3 regions of the Micromonospora sp. NPDC003816 genome follow, and region 2 is predicted to be linked to each of the others. Evidence: riboswitches for the same ligand, from Rfam matches in the RefSeq annotation. Region 2 holds a riboswitch; each other region holds the start of a gene.

Region 1 (5,192 bases), on a different contig from region 2:
AGCACGTGTCGGCGGTGTCGGGTGATCTGCGACCAGGCGGGGCTGCGGAACGGTCCGGGGTTGCCGTCGAGCGTGGTGTGGTCGCCGGTGACGGCGTCGCTGACTGCTGTGACCAGCGCGGGCTGTGTCGCCAACGGCGGGGCGAGCAGCACGCGTACCTGCCGGTCCCGGGTGGTACGCCAGTGGGCCACCGCGCGGCGGAGCCAGGTGTCGAGGTACCGGTCGGGCGGCAGGTGCACGGCCACGAGCAGGACCTCGTCATGCTCCGGTACGGCGTCGAGGGCGGCGTGCAGGGAGGGCTCGGCGCCGTCGAGGAAACAGGCCCGCACCGGTACGCCCACGGCCTCGGCGACCGCTGCGGCGAGGCGGTGGATCGCGTCGTGGCCGCCGTGGTGGGCCGCCCCGCGCGAGACGAGCAGGACGTTCATACTGCCGGGGCCCGGTAGGTGATGACCGGTCGTCCATCATGGACCGTCACGTCGGCGTCCACGGCGTACACGTCGGCGAGCAGCGCGGGCGTCAGCACGTCGGCAGGCGTTCCGGTGGCGACGACCCGACCGTGGTGCAGCACCACCACGAGGTCGCAGAACATCGCGGCCAGGTTGAGGTCGTGCAGGGCGGCGAGAGTGGTGACGGCGCTGCGACGGACCAGGCCCAGCAGTTGGAGCTGGTGGCCGATGTCGAGGTGGTTGGTGGGCTCGTCGAGCAGGAGCAGTTGCGGTTCCTGGGCCAGGGCCCGGGCGAGTTGGACCCGTTGGCGTTCCCCGCCGGAGAGCGTCTGCCAGCGGCGGTGGGCGTACCCGGTCATGTCGACGCGGTCGAGCGCGTCGGCGGCGGCGGCCCGGTCGGTGTCGGTGTCCGACCAGCGGGAGCGGCGGTGCGGGGTGCGGCCGAGCAGCACCACGTCGAGCGCGGTCAGGTCGAGGTCGGTCTCGGCGTACTGGGCGAGCAGGGCCATCCGCCGTGCCGCGCTGGCACGCGGCAGCCCGGCCACGTCGTCGCCCGCGACGGTCACGGTCCCGGATCGGGGGGCGATCAACCCGGCGACGACCCGCAATAGGGTGGTCTTGCCGGACCCGTTGGGGCCGAGCAGTCCGACCAGGGTGCCGCGCGGCGCCGCGCACGTCACGCCGTCGAGGAGTCGCGCGGCCGGCACCGACCACGAGACGTCGCGGATCTCCAGCATCAGGTGTTCCGGTCCCCTCGGCGCAGCAGTAGCACGAACGCGGGCACCCCGAGCAGGGCGGTCAGCACGCCCACCGGCAGTTCGCGGGGGTCGAACAGGGTCCTGGCCGCAGTGTCCACCCAGATGAGGAAGATCGCTCCGGCGAGGACGACGACCGGCAGCAGCCGCCGGTGGTCGGGGCCGGTGAACCGCCGCACGGCGTGCGGCAGGATCAGGCCGACGAACCCGATCGCGCCGCTTATCGAGACCAGCACGGCGGTCAGCAGCGCCGTGGTGACCAGCAGCAGCCACCGGACACGCCGGACGTCCACGCCGAGGGCGGCGGCGGCCTCCTCGCCGAACGCGAACGCGTTGAGCGCACGGGCGAACCGGAGGATCACGGCGAACCCCACCGCGAGCAGCGGCGTCGCCCACGCCAGTGCGGTCCAGTCGACGCGGGCGAGCGAGCCGGACAGCCAGAAGGTGATGCTCTGGGTGGCATGCGGATGGGCCACCCAGATGATCACGAACGTCGTCAGCGCGGCGCAGAGCTGCGCGACGGCGACGCCGGCCAGCACCACCCGGGTCGGTCGCAGGACCGCGCGCCGGCCGGCGGCGGCGACCACGACGGCGAACGCGGCGAGCGCCCCCACGAACGCGCCCCCGGTGAGCGCCACGGCACCCGCGCCGAGTCCCAGGACCAGGACGGCCACGGCACCCAGCGACGCCCCCGAGGAGACACCCAGGAGGTACGGGTCGGCGAGCGGATTGCGGGTGACGGTCTGCATGACCGCCCCGCAGGCCGCGAGGCCGGCCCCGACCACGGCGGCGCCCAGCACCCTCGGCAGCCGCAGTTCCCACACGATGTGGTCCCGCAGCAGCGGCACGTCGGCGCTCGTCAGGCCGAGATGATCGGTGATCACCAGCCACACGGTGCCCAGCGACAGGTCTGCGGGCCCCACCGTCACGGCCGCGGCCACCGACAACACCAGGCCACCCGCGAGTACGACCACCACGGCCACCATGCGCACCGCTCGGACCGGCTTCGCCGGAGTAGTCTGCGCCGGCCGGGTGGTGACGGTGGTCAGCTGCTCACCCCGCCGACGCCCCGGGCCAGCGCCTCCACGGCGAGCACGTTCCGCACCCCGGCCGCGGTGGAGGAGAAGGCCAGGGTGACGTACCGCTTGCCCTTGACGGCCGGCAGGTCCCTGAGCGCCGCGTGCTTCTCGAGGAACGCCTGCTTGTCGGCGGCGGTGTCCCAGCTCGCGTCGACGAGCACGATGACGTCGGGGTTGCGCTCGACGACGGCCTCCCAGTTGGTGTCGGCCCAACTGCCGGTCAGGTCGTCGAAGATGTTGGTGACCCCGGCCGCAGACATGATCATCGCCGGGCCGCCACAGCAGGCGCCGGCACTGGGCGCGTCGTTGCCGCCGTCCCACCAGAGCACCCGCGTGCCCTTCGCGCCCGCCGACACGTTCGCGATGCGCTGCTTCTGGTCGGCGATCAGCGTCTCGGCCCGCTCCACGACGCCGAAGATCGTGGCGATCTCCCGGATCTCGGTGAACACGTCGTCGATCGCCAGCTTCGCCGGTCGCGTCTCCTTCGGACATCCGGCGGTGGAGACGTACGTGCCCACGCCGAGTTTCTGCCAGTCGGCGCGGTCACCGGCCCCCTCGTCGCCGAACGCGCTCGCGAAGGAGGCGTAGACGAAGTCGGGCTCCAGTTCGAGCAACTTCTCCTTCGACGGGTACTCCTTGGCCAACACCGGCACCTTCGCGTACGCGGCGGCGTACTCCGGTAGCACCTCGTCGTCGAGGTAGGCGGTGCCGGCCATGCGGTCCTCCAGGCCGAGCGCCAGCATGATCTCGGTGGCAGGCTGGTTCATCGTCACCACCCGCGCCGGAGGGCTCGGGACCGTGACCGGTGTGCCGCAGTTGGTCACCGAGACCGGCCCGGCGGCGGGGGCCGTGGCAGTCGGCTCACTGTGGCCGGTCGCGGAGCATCCGCCGACCAGGGCGAGCATGACGGAGAGCGGCGCAGCAACGCGCCAGGACGCAGGGAACCGCATAGCGGGACCACCTTCCAGCACCTCGTGGACGGGTCGTACAGGTGCCGTGGCCGGTCTCCTGGCTGACGGGTGGTGCGCCGGTGGCCGGCCTTCCCAGGCATACGCCCAGTGACCTTGCGGTGGCCTCCAGCATCCCGATCACAGTGGCGAGGGCCGCACCGGTTTCACACCGGCTTCCCGAGCACCACGGCGAGGTCACCCTAACCAACGCAGGCAGCACCGTCAGTGGCCTAGATCATGGCGGGAGTCCACGTCGGCTCCGCCTGCCCCGGGACGGCCATTGCGGGATCGTTGAACGGGTGTTTAATCTGGTGTCGTGGCGTCGGACGACGTGATGTCGGCAGGGCGCGGTGGCGAGTTCGCCACCGCGAGCCGTATCCGTGACGCCGCCATCTCCCGCTTCGCTCGGGAGGGATTCGGTGCCGGGCTGCGCGCCATCGCCGCCGACGCCGGTGTCGCCGCCGGTCTGATCGTTCATCACTTCGGCTCGAAGGACGGCCTGCGTCGCGCCTGCGACGAACAGGTGCTCGCCGTGATGCGCGAGCAGAAGGCGAAGACACTGACCGACGGCACCGGCACGACCCTGTTGGCGCAACTGGCGGAGGTCGAGCAGTACGCGCCGATCGTGCGATACCTGCTGCGCAGCATGCAGGCCGGTGGTGAGCTGGCGGCCACACTCATCGAGCACATGATCGCCGACGCGGAGGAATACCTCTCCACGTCCGAGTCCGCCGGTGTGATCAAGCCCAGCCGGGAGCCCGCCGCCCGTGCGCGGTATCTGGCCTACCAGGCCACCGGCAGCATGGTGCTCTGGTTCACCCTGCACGGAGCCGGTGCCGCCCCGGACCAGTTCGCGGCCCTGTTCCGCCGCTACATCGACGATCTCACGTTGCCGGCCCTGGAATTGTTCACCGAAGGGCTGCTCGTCGACCGGTCGATGCTCGACGAGTACCTGATGTACGTCCCGGATCCGCCTGCCGCCCCCGGCGCGGACACCGCTGCACCGTAGTCACCACATTGCCCTCTGGGCGTGGCCCCTCCTTCCACCGCCGGTCCCACCGGTCGGCGGCATCCGTTCCGGCCCGGTGTGCCGGGCCTTCCTCGAACGAGGTCTCCCGCGATGACTGCTGCCATCGACATCCGACACGTCACCAAGTCCTTCGGCCGCATCCGCGCGTTGGACGGGCTGGACCTGCACGTCGCCGCCGGCACCGTGCACGGCTTCCTCGGCCCCAACGGCGCCGGCAAGTCCACCACCATCCGGATCCTGCTGGGCCTGCTGCGCGCCGACGAAGGCCAGGCCCGGCTGCTCGGCGGTGACCCGTGGGCGGACGCGGTGTCCCTGCACCGTCGGCTCGCCTACGTCCCCGGCGACGTGGAACTGTGGCCGAACCTCACCGGCGGCGAGGCGATCGACCTGTTCGCCCGGCTGCGCGGCGGTGCCGACCCGGTCCGCCGCGACGAACTGTGCCAACGCTTCGAGCTGGACCCGAGCAAGAAGGGCCGCACCTACTCCAAGGGCAACCGGCAGAAGGTGGCGCTGATCTCCGCGCTCGCCAGCGACGTGGAACTGCTGCTGCTCGACGAGCCCACCGCGGGGCTTGACCCACTCATGGAGGCGGTGTTCCAGGAGTGCATCCGCGAGGCCAAGGAGGCCGGCCGGTCGGTGCTGTTGTCCAGTCACATCCTCGCGCAGGTCGAGGTGCTCGCCGACCAGATCTCGATCATCCGGCAGGGCCGCATCGTCGAGACCGGCTCGCTGACCGAGCTACGCCACCTGACCCGTACGTCGGTCGACGTGGTCACCGACCAGCCCGCCGACGCGGTGGCCGGTATGGCCGGTGTGCACGGACTGCGGGCCGAGGACGGCCACCTCCGCTTCGAGGTCGACGGCGAGCACCTCGCCGCCGTGGTGCGCCGGCTCGGCGACCTGGAGGTGCAAGGACTGACCGTCCGCCC
Region 2 (5,192 bases):
CCCGTCGCCGTCCACTGTCGATGCATGGTGGTCGGTCAGGGTGAGGACGAGGTGGGCGGGTGGGCCGTCGGCGGACCGGCGGACCGTGCCGCCGTGGGTGGCGCAGGCGGTCCGGACCTCGTGCCACACGGTGTCGACGAGCAGGCCGTCACCGTGGACGAGGGTGTGCCGGGAACCGACGGCGCGGAACGCGGCCGGCGGCAGCCAGGCGGGGTGGACGTCGGTCGGGTCGGAGCCGGTGTCGCGCTCCGGGCAAATCCGTCGCATTACGCAGATCGTAACTAAGTCGATCGATGCGTCAAGGTCCTTCCGGAACCTTTCGGGCGGTACCGACCGGAGTCTCCAGGAGCCGCGCCAACTCCCCCGGGGTACGCGGACGGGCCCCGGCCAGGCCGGGCACGCGGTCCAGCAGCCGATGCACCACCGGTGCCCACGCCGGAGTCAACGCGGCACCGTCGAGCAGGTCCCCGCCGCCCAACTCGGCGCCGGACACCCCCTGCCGGATCCGGCCACCCGCCACCAGCACCCGTTCGTCGGCCCACCGGTACGCCAGGTCCACGTCGTGCGTGGCGAGCAGCAGCGTGGTGCCGGCCCGGTGCAGGGCGTCGAGCGTGCGCAGCAACGCCTCCACCCCCGACGGGTCGAGTCCGGCGGTCGGCTCGTCCAGGATCAGCACCCGGGGCCGCAACGCCACCGCCCCGGCGATCGCCACCCGCTTACGCTGGCCGTACGAGAGCAGGTGGGTGGGACGGTCGGCGAGGTCGCCGATCTCCAACGCGGCCAGCGCCTCGGTACACCGCTGCCGCACCTGCGCGTCGTCCAGACCGAGGTTGACCGGCCCGAACGAGACGTCCTGGAAGACGGTCGCGGCGAACAACTGGTCGTCGGGGTCCTGGAGCACCAGCTGCACCTGCTGACGGACGTCGAGCAGCCCCGCCCGGGTCCGGCGCAGTGGCACCCCGCCGACCAGCACCGTGCCGGCGTCGGCGGCCAGCGATCCGACCATCAGCCGGAACAGGGTCGTCTTGCCACCGCCGTTGGGCCCCAGCACGGCCATCCGCCGCCCGGCCGGCACCGACAGGTCGGCGCCGGTCAGTACCGGACGCTCCGCCTCGTACCCGAAACTGACCCCGCGCAGCTCCAACAGCGGCGGATCGCCGCTCACCCGAGCACCACCAGCATCCGGGTGGCCAGCACCACCGCCGCCAGCAGCAGCACGGTGACGACCAGGAACGCCGCCGACGGCTGGCGGACCTCGGTGCGTACCGCCAACGAGCCGGTGTAACCGCGCAGCGCCAACCCCTCCTCCCAGCGCCGGGCCAGCGAGAACGCACGGACGAAGACCGCGCCGGCCTGCCCGGCCAGCGACCGGTAGGTGCTGGCCCAGGTCCGGTAACCCAGCCGGGCCGCCTGGGCCTGCCGCACCGCGTGCACACTCTCCAGCAGCAGGAACAGCATCCGATAGATCAGCGCGGCCACCTCGGTGACCGCGCTGGGCACCCCGAGACGCTGGAGCCGGGGCAGCACGTCGGCCAGCGGCGTGGTGGCGGCGAAGAGCAACAGGCAGAGCAGCGCGGCGCAGGCCCGACCGGCGGTCGTGGCGGCCGTCGCGAGCCCCTCCGGCGCCCACCGGACCTGCGTCGGACCGGAGACCGCCACCAGCATCGGCACCGAGCCGGTCAGGATGAACAGCAACGGCGTCCGGGCCACCCGCACCAGCAGACGCGGCGGCAGCGCCGCCGGCCCGAGCAACGCCACCGCTGCGGTCAGGCCCACCACCAGGGCGCCCGGCCACGGCGGCAGGAGCAGGGAACAGCCCAAGAGCCCCAGGGCCAACAGGGCCTTCTCCACCGGGTGGCGGCGTCGCCAGGGGCTGGCGTACGCCGCCACGTCCAACGCGAGCACTAGTCGGTGGTCTTCTCCCCGGTCGCGGACTGCTCGCCACGCAGCCGCTGCCGGGTCCGGGCCACCCCGAAGTAATAGCCGAGGAACCCGGCACCGAGGGCGGCCTGAAGCGCGAACAACGCCGACTCGATCTCACCCGACGGCGGTTCGTAGATCGAACTGAACCACGGCTCGTAGTCGGGATGGTCGTTGACGATCGCCTCCTCGGCGAGGGCGTCGGCACCGGCGAACGGCTCCTCGCCGCTGCCGAGCCCCAGCACCAGCGGCGCCACCGCCAACGCCACCACGGCGAGCAGCAACAACAGGTTGGTCCGGCCGAACGACTTCACGCCACCGCTCCCTGGGTCGTCGGGGCCGGACGGCGCAGGATGCCGAGCCGGCGGAGTTCCTGCGGGCTCACCCGGACCAGCAGCCGGACCACCAGGACCGTGAGCAGCCCCTCGCTGATCGCCAGCGGGATCTGGGTGACCGCGAAGATGGACCCGAACTTGGCCAGCGCGCCGACGAAGCCCGAATCCGGGTCCGGGAAGGCCAGCGCGAGCTGCGCGCTGGTCACGCAGTACGTCGCCAGGTCGGCCAGGGCAGCGGCGAAGAACACCGAGATGCCGAGGCCGCCACCGAACCGGCGGATCAGCGCGTACACGCCGAAGGCCACCCAGGGGCCGACGATGGCCATCGAGAAGACGTTCGCGCCGAGCGTGCTCAACCCGCCGTGCGCCAGGAGGAGCGCCTGGAACAGCAACACGATCGTGCCGAGCACACTCATCACCGGTGCCCGGAACAGGATCGCGCCGAGACCCACACCCGTCGGATGGGAACAGGAGCCGGTCACCGAAGGGATCTTCAGCGCCGACAGGACGAAGGTGAACGCCCCGGCCGCGCCGAGCAACAGCTTCGCGTCGGGGTTCGCGCGGACCTGCTGGACCAGGTTGCGCGCACCGTGGATGACGAACGGTGTCGAGACCGCGAACCATGCCGCCGCCTGCACCGGTGGTAGGTAGCCCTCAGCGATGTGCATGAGTCGACCTCCCCTTCCAACACCTCGTGGACGAGATCACATGTCGGGGTCGGTCTCCTGGCTCCCGGATCGTCGCGTACTCCGGCCTTCCCAGGTCCTCCACGGACCCAGTGGCGTACAAGTCGGAGTGAACTCCCCGGTCACAGTGGCGAGGGCCGCGCCGGTATCACACCGGCTTCCCGTTACCGCGACGGCGCGACGTTATCCGTTCCGCACACCGACGCACAAGACTCGTCGATGCCACCGCGACCGTACGCGGGTGAAGAGTGCCGTTTGTCACGACGATTCACGGGTAGACGCCAGATCCGTTGCGAGAAGGGGCCGACCGGTTGGACGAGAACGAGTTCATCGACTCCGTGGCGCACCGCACCGGCGCGTCGACGGAGCAGGCGACCGCCATCGCGCGCGCCACCCTGACCACGCTCGCCGAGCGGATCGACGGCGGCGAGGCACGGGACCTGGCCGACCGACTCCCGGAAGGGCTGCGGGCGTACACGTTCGCGCCCAGCGAGACCGCCGAACGCTTCGGGCTCGACGTGTTCGTCGACCGCGTCGGCGGCCGTGCCGACGTCGATCCCGACCTGGCCGAGGCCGGCATCCGGGCGGTCCTGGACACCATTCGAGGTGACGTCGCCCCCGCCGACCACGACGACGTCATCGCGAACCTGCCGGCCGAACTGTGGCAGGTGGCCAACCCGGCGCCGTCGTACGACGCGCAGCGCGACCGCGGCTAGCGGGTCACCGCCCGGTCAGGTGGGGCGCCGGCTCCACGTACACCGGCAGATGGTGCCCGGCCCTGGCACAGAAGAGGGCGACCTCGTACGCCATGTCCCCCACCTCCGCCGAGCCGTCGATACCGACGGTGAGGATCGCCCCGTTGCCGGTGGTGGCGTGGAACAGGAACGCCCGCGACATCTGCACCACCACCTGGTGCAGCTCACCCTCACCGCACAATCGGGCGGCGGCCAGACCGAGCGCCTGGAGCCCACAGACCACACTGGACAGTTCCTCGGCGATCTCCTCGTCGATGCCCCGCGAGGCCCCCAGCATGATGCCGTCCGGGGAGAGCACCACCGCGAACTTGGCGCCGGGCACCCGATCCACGATGTCGTCGAGCGCGTCGTTGAGGTTCTCGGCGGTGACCAGGGCATGGGTCATAAGGGCGCTGTCCTCTCGTCGAAACTCCTACGTTCGTACCAGAGAAGACGCGGCCTCAGGAGCCCACTGGTGGCCCGATCCTGTTCTCCGATCCCCCTAACGTACGACGACGCTGGTCACCCTAATCGGACGGGTCGGACGTCCCGGTCACACCGGGAATCCCTCTTCTGACCGACGGTGACACCCGCTCAGGACGACGGCACCGGACCCCGCAACCCCACCAGGCCGGGCACGGCGACACGACCCAGTTCGGCACCGCTGGTCGGGTCGAGCCACCGCACCGCCGACGGCCCACCCACATAGAGACGGCCACCGTCGGGGCCAAGGACGAGACCGGTGACGGGGGCGTCGACCGGTCGTTCGGCGACGACCCGCAGACCGACCGCATCCACCGTACGCAGCACACCGGCCCCGCCGAGGAACAGTCTTTCGTGGTCCGCCGTCGCGTACGCCGGGCCGGACGCGACGGGGACGGCGGCGGTGCGGCGTACCGTCAGTTCCTCGGTGGAGATCTCGGCGACGGTCCCGGAGGTCAGGTCGGCGACGTACAGCCGGGAACCGTCCGGGGCGATCGCCATGGCGTGCCCGTCGGCTGTTCCCTCCCCGAACGGGTGCGGCAGATCCACGCAGTACGCCCACCGCTCGTGCAGGTGCAGCGTGTGCACGAAAGCGTGGACGTCGCTCCCCGGCCGTCCACTGATGCGGTCCCGGGTGTGCCGATGCTCGGGCTGATGGGTGTAGAGCGTGTACAGGACGCGACGGTCCGGGGCGAGTACCGCCTGACGCCCGTCACCGCGCATCTCCTCCTCCGCGCCCGCCGGGATCGCCTGCTTGAGGCGGGTCTGCAACGGGCCGGCCACACCGGTGGCGAGGTCGACCACCCGAACCCGGTACCGGTCCGGCGTCTGCGGCGGCAGCCACTCCAGCACGAAGAGGCCGGTGTGGTCGTGGGTGAACGCCTCCGGGACGACGTTGCCCGGCAGTCGCAGCCGGTGCCGCACCCCACCCGCGTCGGCGATCAGCACCGGCGTGGCGTCCCGCCCGGCCGGAGACGCTGCGGTGACGCTCACCGCCTCGGTGGTCAGTGCCACCCACGTGCCGTCGGCGGAGA
Region 3 (5,192 bases), on a different contig from region 2:
CCGACGATGCGGCGGGCCAGGTGCGGCACGACCAGGCCGACGAAACCGATGCTGCCGGCGGCGGAGACCAGGATGCCGACGCTGAGCGAGACCAGCACGAGCAGCCGGAGGCGGAACCGGTCCGGCGAGACGCCCAGGGTGTGCGCGGTCTCGTCGCCGATGGCCAGCACGTCGAGCCGCCGTCCGACGACGGTCAGGTATCCGATGGTGCCGATCAGCACCACGGCGGCGATCAGCAGCAGGGCGTTCCAGCGGGCCAGGCCCAGCGACCCGAGGAGCCAGAACATCACCGACCGGGCACCCTCGGCGGATCCGGAGGCGAAGATCAGGAAGCTGGTGGTGGCGTACAGCGCGTACCCGACGGCGACGCCGGCCAGCAGCAGCCGGATGGAGGTGACCCGGCCGCCGCTGCGCGCGATCAGGAAGACCAGCAGCGAGGCGCCGAGCGCGCCGACGAACGCGCTGGTGGAGAGCGCGTACTGGCCGAAGCCGGCGCCGGCGCCGAAGAGGATCGCGGCGGCCGCGCCGCTGGAGGCGCCGGAGTTGATCCCCAGCAGGTACGGGTCGGCGAGCACGTTGCGGACCATGGCCTGCAAGGCCACGCCGCAGACCGCCAGCCCGGCGCCGACCAGCATGCCGAGCAGGACCCGGGGCAGTCGGACCTGCCAGACGATCGCCTGCTGCGGTCCGGTCCAGCTCACCTCGCCCGGCACGCCGACGAGCTGGTGCCCGATGATCCGGGCCACCGTGAGCGGCGGGATGCCGATCGCCCCGGCCCCGACCGCGACCAGGCCGGTCAGGACCAGGCCGAGGGTCAGCGCGAGCAGCCAGAGGCCGGTCCGGCGGCGCTGCGCCGCCACACCGAGCACGTCCGTCGGGCTCGTCGGCAGGGTGGTGACGCTCACCGCTCTCCCACGCAAAGTCGTTGTTCTTGCCAAGTCTTTGCAAAAAGCTAACACCAAGATCACGCCAGCGGAAGCCGGATGAGTCGTTGTTCACGCTCCGCTCGACCCCGTGTCGCCGTGCGGACATCACACCCGCGCGCCGGTCGTCACGCGTGATCCGGACGCTAGGATCCGAGACGGTACTGGTTCGCCCCGGCCGTCCGGTCGAGGCGTCGTAAGAGGGAACCCGGTGTGAGTCCGGGACTGCCCCGCAGCGGTGAGTGGGAACGACCGCCGTCACACGCACTGGACGCCCTGTCGGGTCCGGGAAGCGACGGCCAGTAGGAGACCGGCCCAGCCGGTCGCGCCCACGAGTCCGAAGACCTGCCCGTGCCGCGTGCGCAGCCGCGCACGCCGCCGTCGGCCTCGCGGGAGGGCCCGGGCGAGGTCGGTCGTCGCACCGTGCCCTCCCCAGCCTTCCCCGGAGCCGTACCGCCGGACCTCGAGGGAAGGGAACCCTGGCGACATGACCACTCCGTTCGGCACGAGCACCGTGCTCGGCTATCCGCGCATCGGCCCGCGCCGTGAACTCAAGACCGCAGTCGAGGGCTACTGGGCCGGCCGCATCGACGAGCCGACCCTGCGGGCCACCGCCGCGCAGGTACGCGAGGAGACCTGGCGTACGTTGCACGACGCCGGCCTGTCCGCCGTACCGTCCAACACGTTCTCGCTCTACGACCACGTGCTCGACGCGGCCGTCACGGTCGACGCCGTACCCGACCGGTTCCGCCGGCTCGGCCTCGGTGAGCTGGACACCTACTTCGCCATGGCACGCGGCACCGCCCAGGAGCCGCCGCTGGAGATGACGAAGTGGTTCGACACCAACTACCACTACCTGGTGCCCGAGATCGGCCCGGACACCGCCTTCGCCGCCCGGGCCGACACGCCCCTGACCGATTACGGGCGGGCGCGGGCGCTCGGCATCACCACCCGTCCGGTGCTGGTCGGCCCGGCCACCCTGCTGCTGCTCGCCAAGCCCACCGCCGACGCGCCGGACGGGTTCCGCCCGTTCGACCGGCTGGACGACCTCGTCGACGTCTACGCCGACCTGCTGACCGCGCTCGCCGACGTCGGGGTGCCGTGGGTGCAGCTCGACGAACCGGCGTACGTCGGCGACCGGTCCGACGCCGAGATCCGCGCCCTCAGCGCCGCCTACGCCCGCCTCGGCGCGCTGACCCACCGGCCCCGCCTGTTCGTCGCCGCCTACTTCGGCGAACTCGGCGACGCGCTGCCCGCCTTGCTGGACACGCCGATCGAGGCGATCGGGTTGGACCTGGTCGCCGGTCCGGGTGACCTGGACCGGCTCGCCGGCCACGGCGCGCTGCCGGGCCGGACCGTGGTCGCCGGGCTGGTCGACGGCCGCAACGTGTGGCGGACCGACCTGCGGGCCGCTGCGGCTGTCGGCGCCACCCTCACCGGGCTCGCCGACAGCGTGGCCGTGTCCACCTCCTGCTCGCTGCTGCACGTGCCGGTGGACCTGGCCGCCGAGACCGAGCTGGACCCCCGGCTACGGGACCGGTTGGCGTTCGCCCGTCAGAAGGTCGACGAGGTGGTCGCGCTCGGTCGGGTGCTGCGCGACGGGGTGGGCGAGCTGCCCGCCGCGCCTGCGCCGGTGCCGGCACAGTGGCGCGACGACGCGGTCCGTGCCCGCCTGGAGGCCCTACGGCCCGAGCACACCCGACGCGGCCCGTACCCGCAGCGCGCCGAGGCCCAGCGCCGACGCCTCGGGCTGCCCGTGCTGGCGACCACCACCATCGGGTCGTTCCCGCAGACCGAGGCGTTGCGCCGGGCCCGGGCCGAGCACCGGGCCGGTCGCCTGGACGCGGCCGGCTACGCCGAGCGGATGCGGGCCGAGATCGCCGAGGTGGTGGCCGAACAGGAACGCCTCGGGCTGGACGTGCTGGTGCACGGCGAGCCGGAGCGCAACGACATGGTGCAGTACTTCGCCGAACACCTCGACGGCTTCGCCGCCACCGCCCACGGCTGGGTCCAGTCGTACGGCTCCCGGTGCGTACGCCCACCGATCCTGTACGGCGACGTGACCCGGCGCGCACCGATCACGGTGACCTGGTCCCGGTACGCCCAGTCCCTCACCGACCGGCCGGTCAAGGGCATGCTCACCGGTCCGGTGACCATCCTGGCCTGGTCGTTCGTCCGGGTGGACCAGCCGCTGGCGGAGACCGCCCGGCAGGTCGCCCTGGCCCTGCGTGACGAGGCGCGGGACCTGGAGGCGGCGGGCATCCGGATCATCCAGGTCGACGAGCCCGCCCTGCGGGAACTGCTGCCACCACGCCGCCGGGACCACGCCGGCTACCTGGACTGGTCGGTGGCGGCGTTCCGACTGGCGACCAGCGGCGTCGCCGACGCCACGGCGATCCACACCCACCTGTGCTACTCGGAGTTCGGCGAGGTGCTGCCCGCCATCGACGCCCTGGACGCCGACGTGACCAGCATCGAGGCGTCACGTTCCCGGATGGAGATCCTCGACGACCTGGCCACCGTCGGCTACACCCGGGGCATCGGGCCGGGTGTCTACGACATCCACTCGCCCCGGGTGCCCGACGGCGCCGAGGTGGTCACCGCGCTGCGCCGGGCGGCGGCGGTCGTCGGGCCGGACCGGCTCTGGGTCAACCCCGACTGCGGGCTCAAGACCCGGGGCTACGACGAGGTCCGTCCCGCACTGACCGCGCTGGTCCGGGCCGCCGCCTCGGTCCGCGCCGAACTGGCCGCCGACGGGCCGACGCCCGCGCCGAGCGACGCCTGACCCGTGGTGCCCGCCGGTGGGAGCCGCCCACCGGCGGGCACCGCCGACGGACCGCACACCCGAGAGGACCGGAAGGGTCAGGGTGCGGTGGCCTTGACCACGACCGCCTCCGGGGGCGGTGGCTGCTCGGCCGGCGGGAGGCGTCGGGCCAGCCGCCGGACCGCGGTGTTGAGCACGGCGATCAGCGGTACGGCGATGAGCGCGCCGAAGATGCCGTCGAGCACCACACCGGCGGTGACCGCCAGCACCACGGGCAGCGGGTGCAGCGCCACCGCCTTGCCCATGATCCACGGCTGGAGGACGTTCCCCTCGACCTGCTGCACCACGATCACCGCGCCGAGGATGAACAGCGCGGTGACCCAGCCGCCGTCCACCAGGGCGACCAGCACCGCCACCGCGCCGGAGAGCGTGGCACCGACGATCGGGATGAACGCGCCGAGGAAGACCAGCGCGGCCAGGGCGAAGGCGAACGGCACGTCGAACAGCACCAGCGCGATACCGATGCCCACCGCGTCGATGAACGCCACCAGCACGGTGGCCCGCACGTAGGCGACCAGGGTCTGCCACGAGGCCCTGCCCGCGTCGTCGAGGCGCCAGCGGGCGGGGGCCGGGAACATCCCCACGATGAACCGCCAGATGCGCTGGCCGTCGCGGAGGAAGAAGAACATGGCGAAGAGGACCAGCAGCGCACCGGTGAAGATCTCCACCACCGTGCCGGCGGTGGAGAGCGCGCCGGTGGTCAGCGCCTGGGTGTTCTCGTTGATCCAGTTCTGCCCGGCCTGGATGTACTGGTTCAACGTGCCGTCGGAGAGGTTCAGCGGCCCGTCGCGCAGCCAGTTCTGGATCTGACCGATGCCGTCGGCCGCGTTGCGGCTGAGGTCGGGCAGGCCGGTGACGAACTCGCTGACCACCATGGTCAGCGTGCCGACCACGGCGGCCAGTCCACCGATCAGCACCACGGCGGTGGCCAGCGAACGGGGGAAGCGGGCCCGCAGCAGCCAGCCGACGGCGGGTGCCAGCAGTGCGGAGAGCAGCAGCGCCACCAGCAGGGGCACGATCACGACGCGGATGGTGCCCATGAACCGCAGCATCGCCCAGCCGACGATGCCGATGACGATGATCCGCCACGACCAGGCGGCGGCGATCCGCAACGAGTGCGGCACCCCGGCGTCGTCCCGGCTGATCGTCGAGGGATGGCCGTCCTCGCCGTCGTTGCCGGCGCGGGGCTCGGGGATGGGCCGGGCGAACTCCTCCGCACGGTCGGCCTGCCGGGTACGGTCCCGGTCCCTGGCCGCGCGTACCGACTCGCGTCCCCCGTCGTACGCCCGGCGCAGTCGGTGCCGCAGCTGCTCGAACCGGCTCAAGGGAACCCCCAGGTGAAGATCGGTCGGTACACCGTAACGGGTCGGGCCACACACCGGCACGGTGACCAGCGGCCAGGCCGGAAACGACCGGACCGCCGCCGGTCTTCGCCGGTGACGTCG

Evidence for each region. Region 2 has a riboswitch for cobalamin ahead of ACFYTT_RS23280 (energy-coupling factor ABC transporter permease). Riboswitches for the same ligand answer to the same signal wherever they lie in the genome.
Region 1: another riboswitch for cobalamin. It lies ahead of ACFYTT_RS30075 (ABC transporter substrate-binding protein); the one in region 2 lies ahead of ACFYTT_RS23280 (energy-coupling factor ABC transporter permease).
Region 3: another riboswitch for cobalamin. It lies ahead of metE (5-methyltetrahydropteroyltriglutamate--homocysteine S-methyltransferase); the one in region 2 lies ahead of ACFYTT_RS23280 (energy-coupling factor ABC transporter permease).

The regions. Positions count from the first base shown of each region.
Region 1 is NZ_JBIANP010000019.1:7,245-12,436, forward strand. It holds gene ACFYTT_RS30060 ((2Fe-2S) ferredoxin domain-containing protein) at 1-428, opposite strand, end outside; gene ACFYTT_RS30065 (ABC transporter ATP-binding protein) at 425-1,186, opposite strand; gene ACFYTT_RS30070 (FecCD family ABC transporter permease) at 1,186-2,178, opposite strand; gene ACFYTT_RS30075 (ABC transporter substrate-binding protein) at 2,250-3,233, opposite strand; cobalamin riboswitch at 3,264-3,437, opposite strand; partial or broken gene ACFYTT_RS30080 (TetR family transcriptional regulator) at 3,568-3,735, shown strand; gene ACFYTT_RS30085 (hypothetical protein) at 3,769-4,242, shown strand; gene ACFYTT_RS30090 (ATP-binding cassette domain-containing protein) at 4,354-5,192, shown strand, end outside.
Region 2 is NZ_JBIANP010000007.1:305,838-311,029, forward strand. It holds gene ACFYTT_RS23260 (alpha-glucuronidase) at 1-267, opposite strand, end outside; gene ACFYTT_RS23265 (energy-coupling factor ABC transporter ATP-binding protein) at 299-1,165, opposite strand; gene cbiQ (cobalt ECF transporter T component CbiQ) at 1,162-1,905, opposite strand; gene ACFYTT_RS23275 (energy-coupling factor ABC transporter substrate-binding protein) at 1,905-2,234, opposite strand; gene ACFYTT_RS23280 (energy-coupling factor ABC transporter permease) at 2,231-2,923, opposite strand; cobalamin riboswitch at 2,953-3,158, opposite strand; gene ACFYTT_RS23285 (DUF2267 domain-containing protein) at 3,253-3,657, shown strand; gene ACFYTT_RS23290 (roadblock/LC7 domain-containing protein) at 3,662-4,081, opposite strand; gene ACFYTT_RS23295 (YncE family protein) at 4,270-5,192, opposite strand, start outside.
Region 3 is NZ_JBIANP010000012.1:121,010-126,201, reverse strand. It holds gene ACFYTT_RS27180 (iron ABC transporter permease) at 1-905, opposite strand, end outside; cobalamin riboswitch at 1,072-1,291, shown strand; gene metE (5-methyltetrahydropteroyltriglutamate--homocysteine S-methyltransferase) at 1,411-3,708, shown strand; gene ACFYTT_RS27170 (AI-2E family transporter) at 3,786-5,072, opposite strand.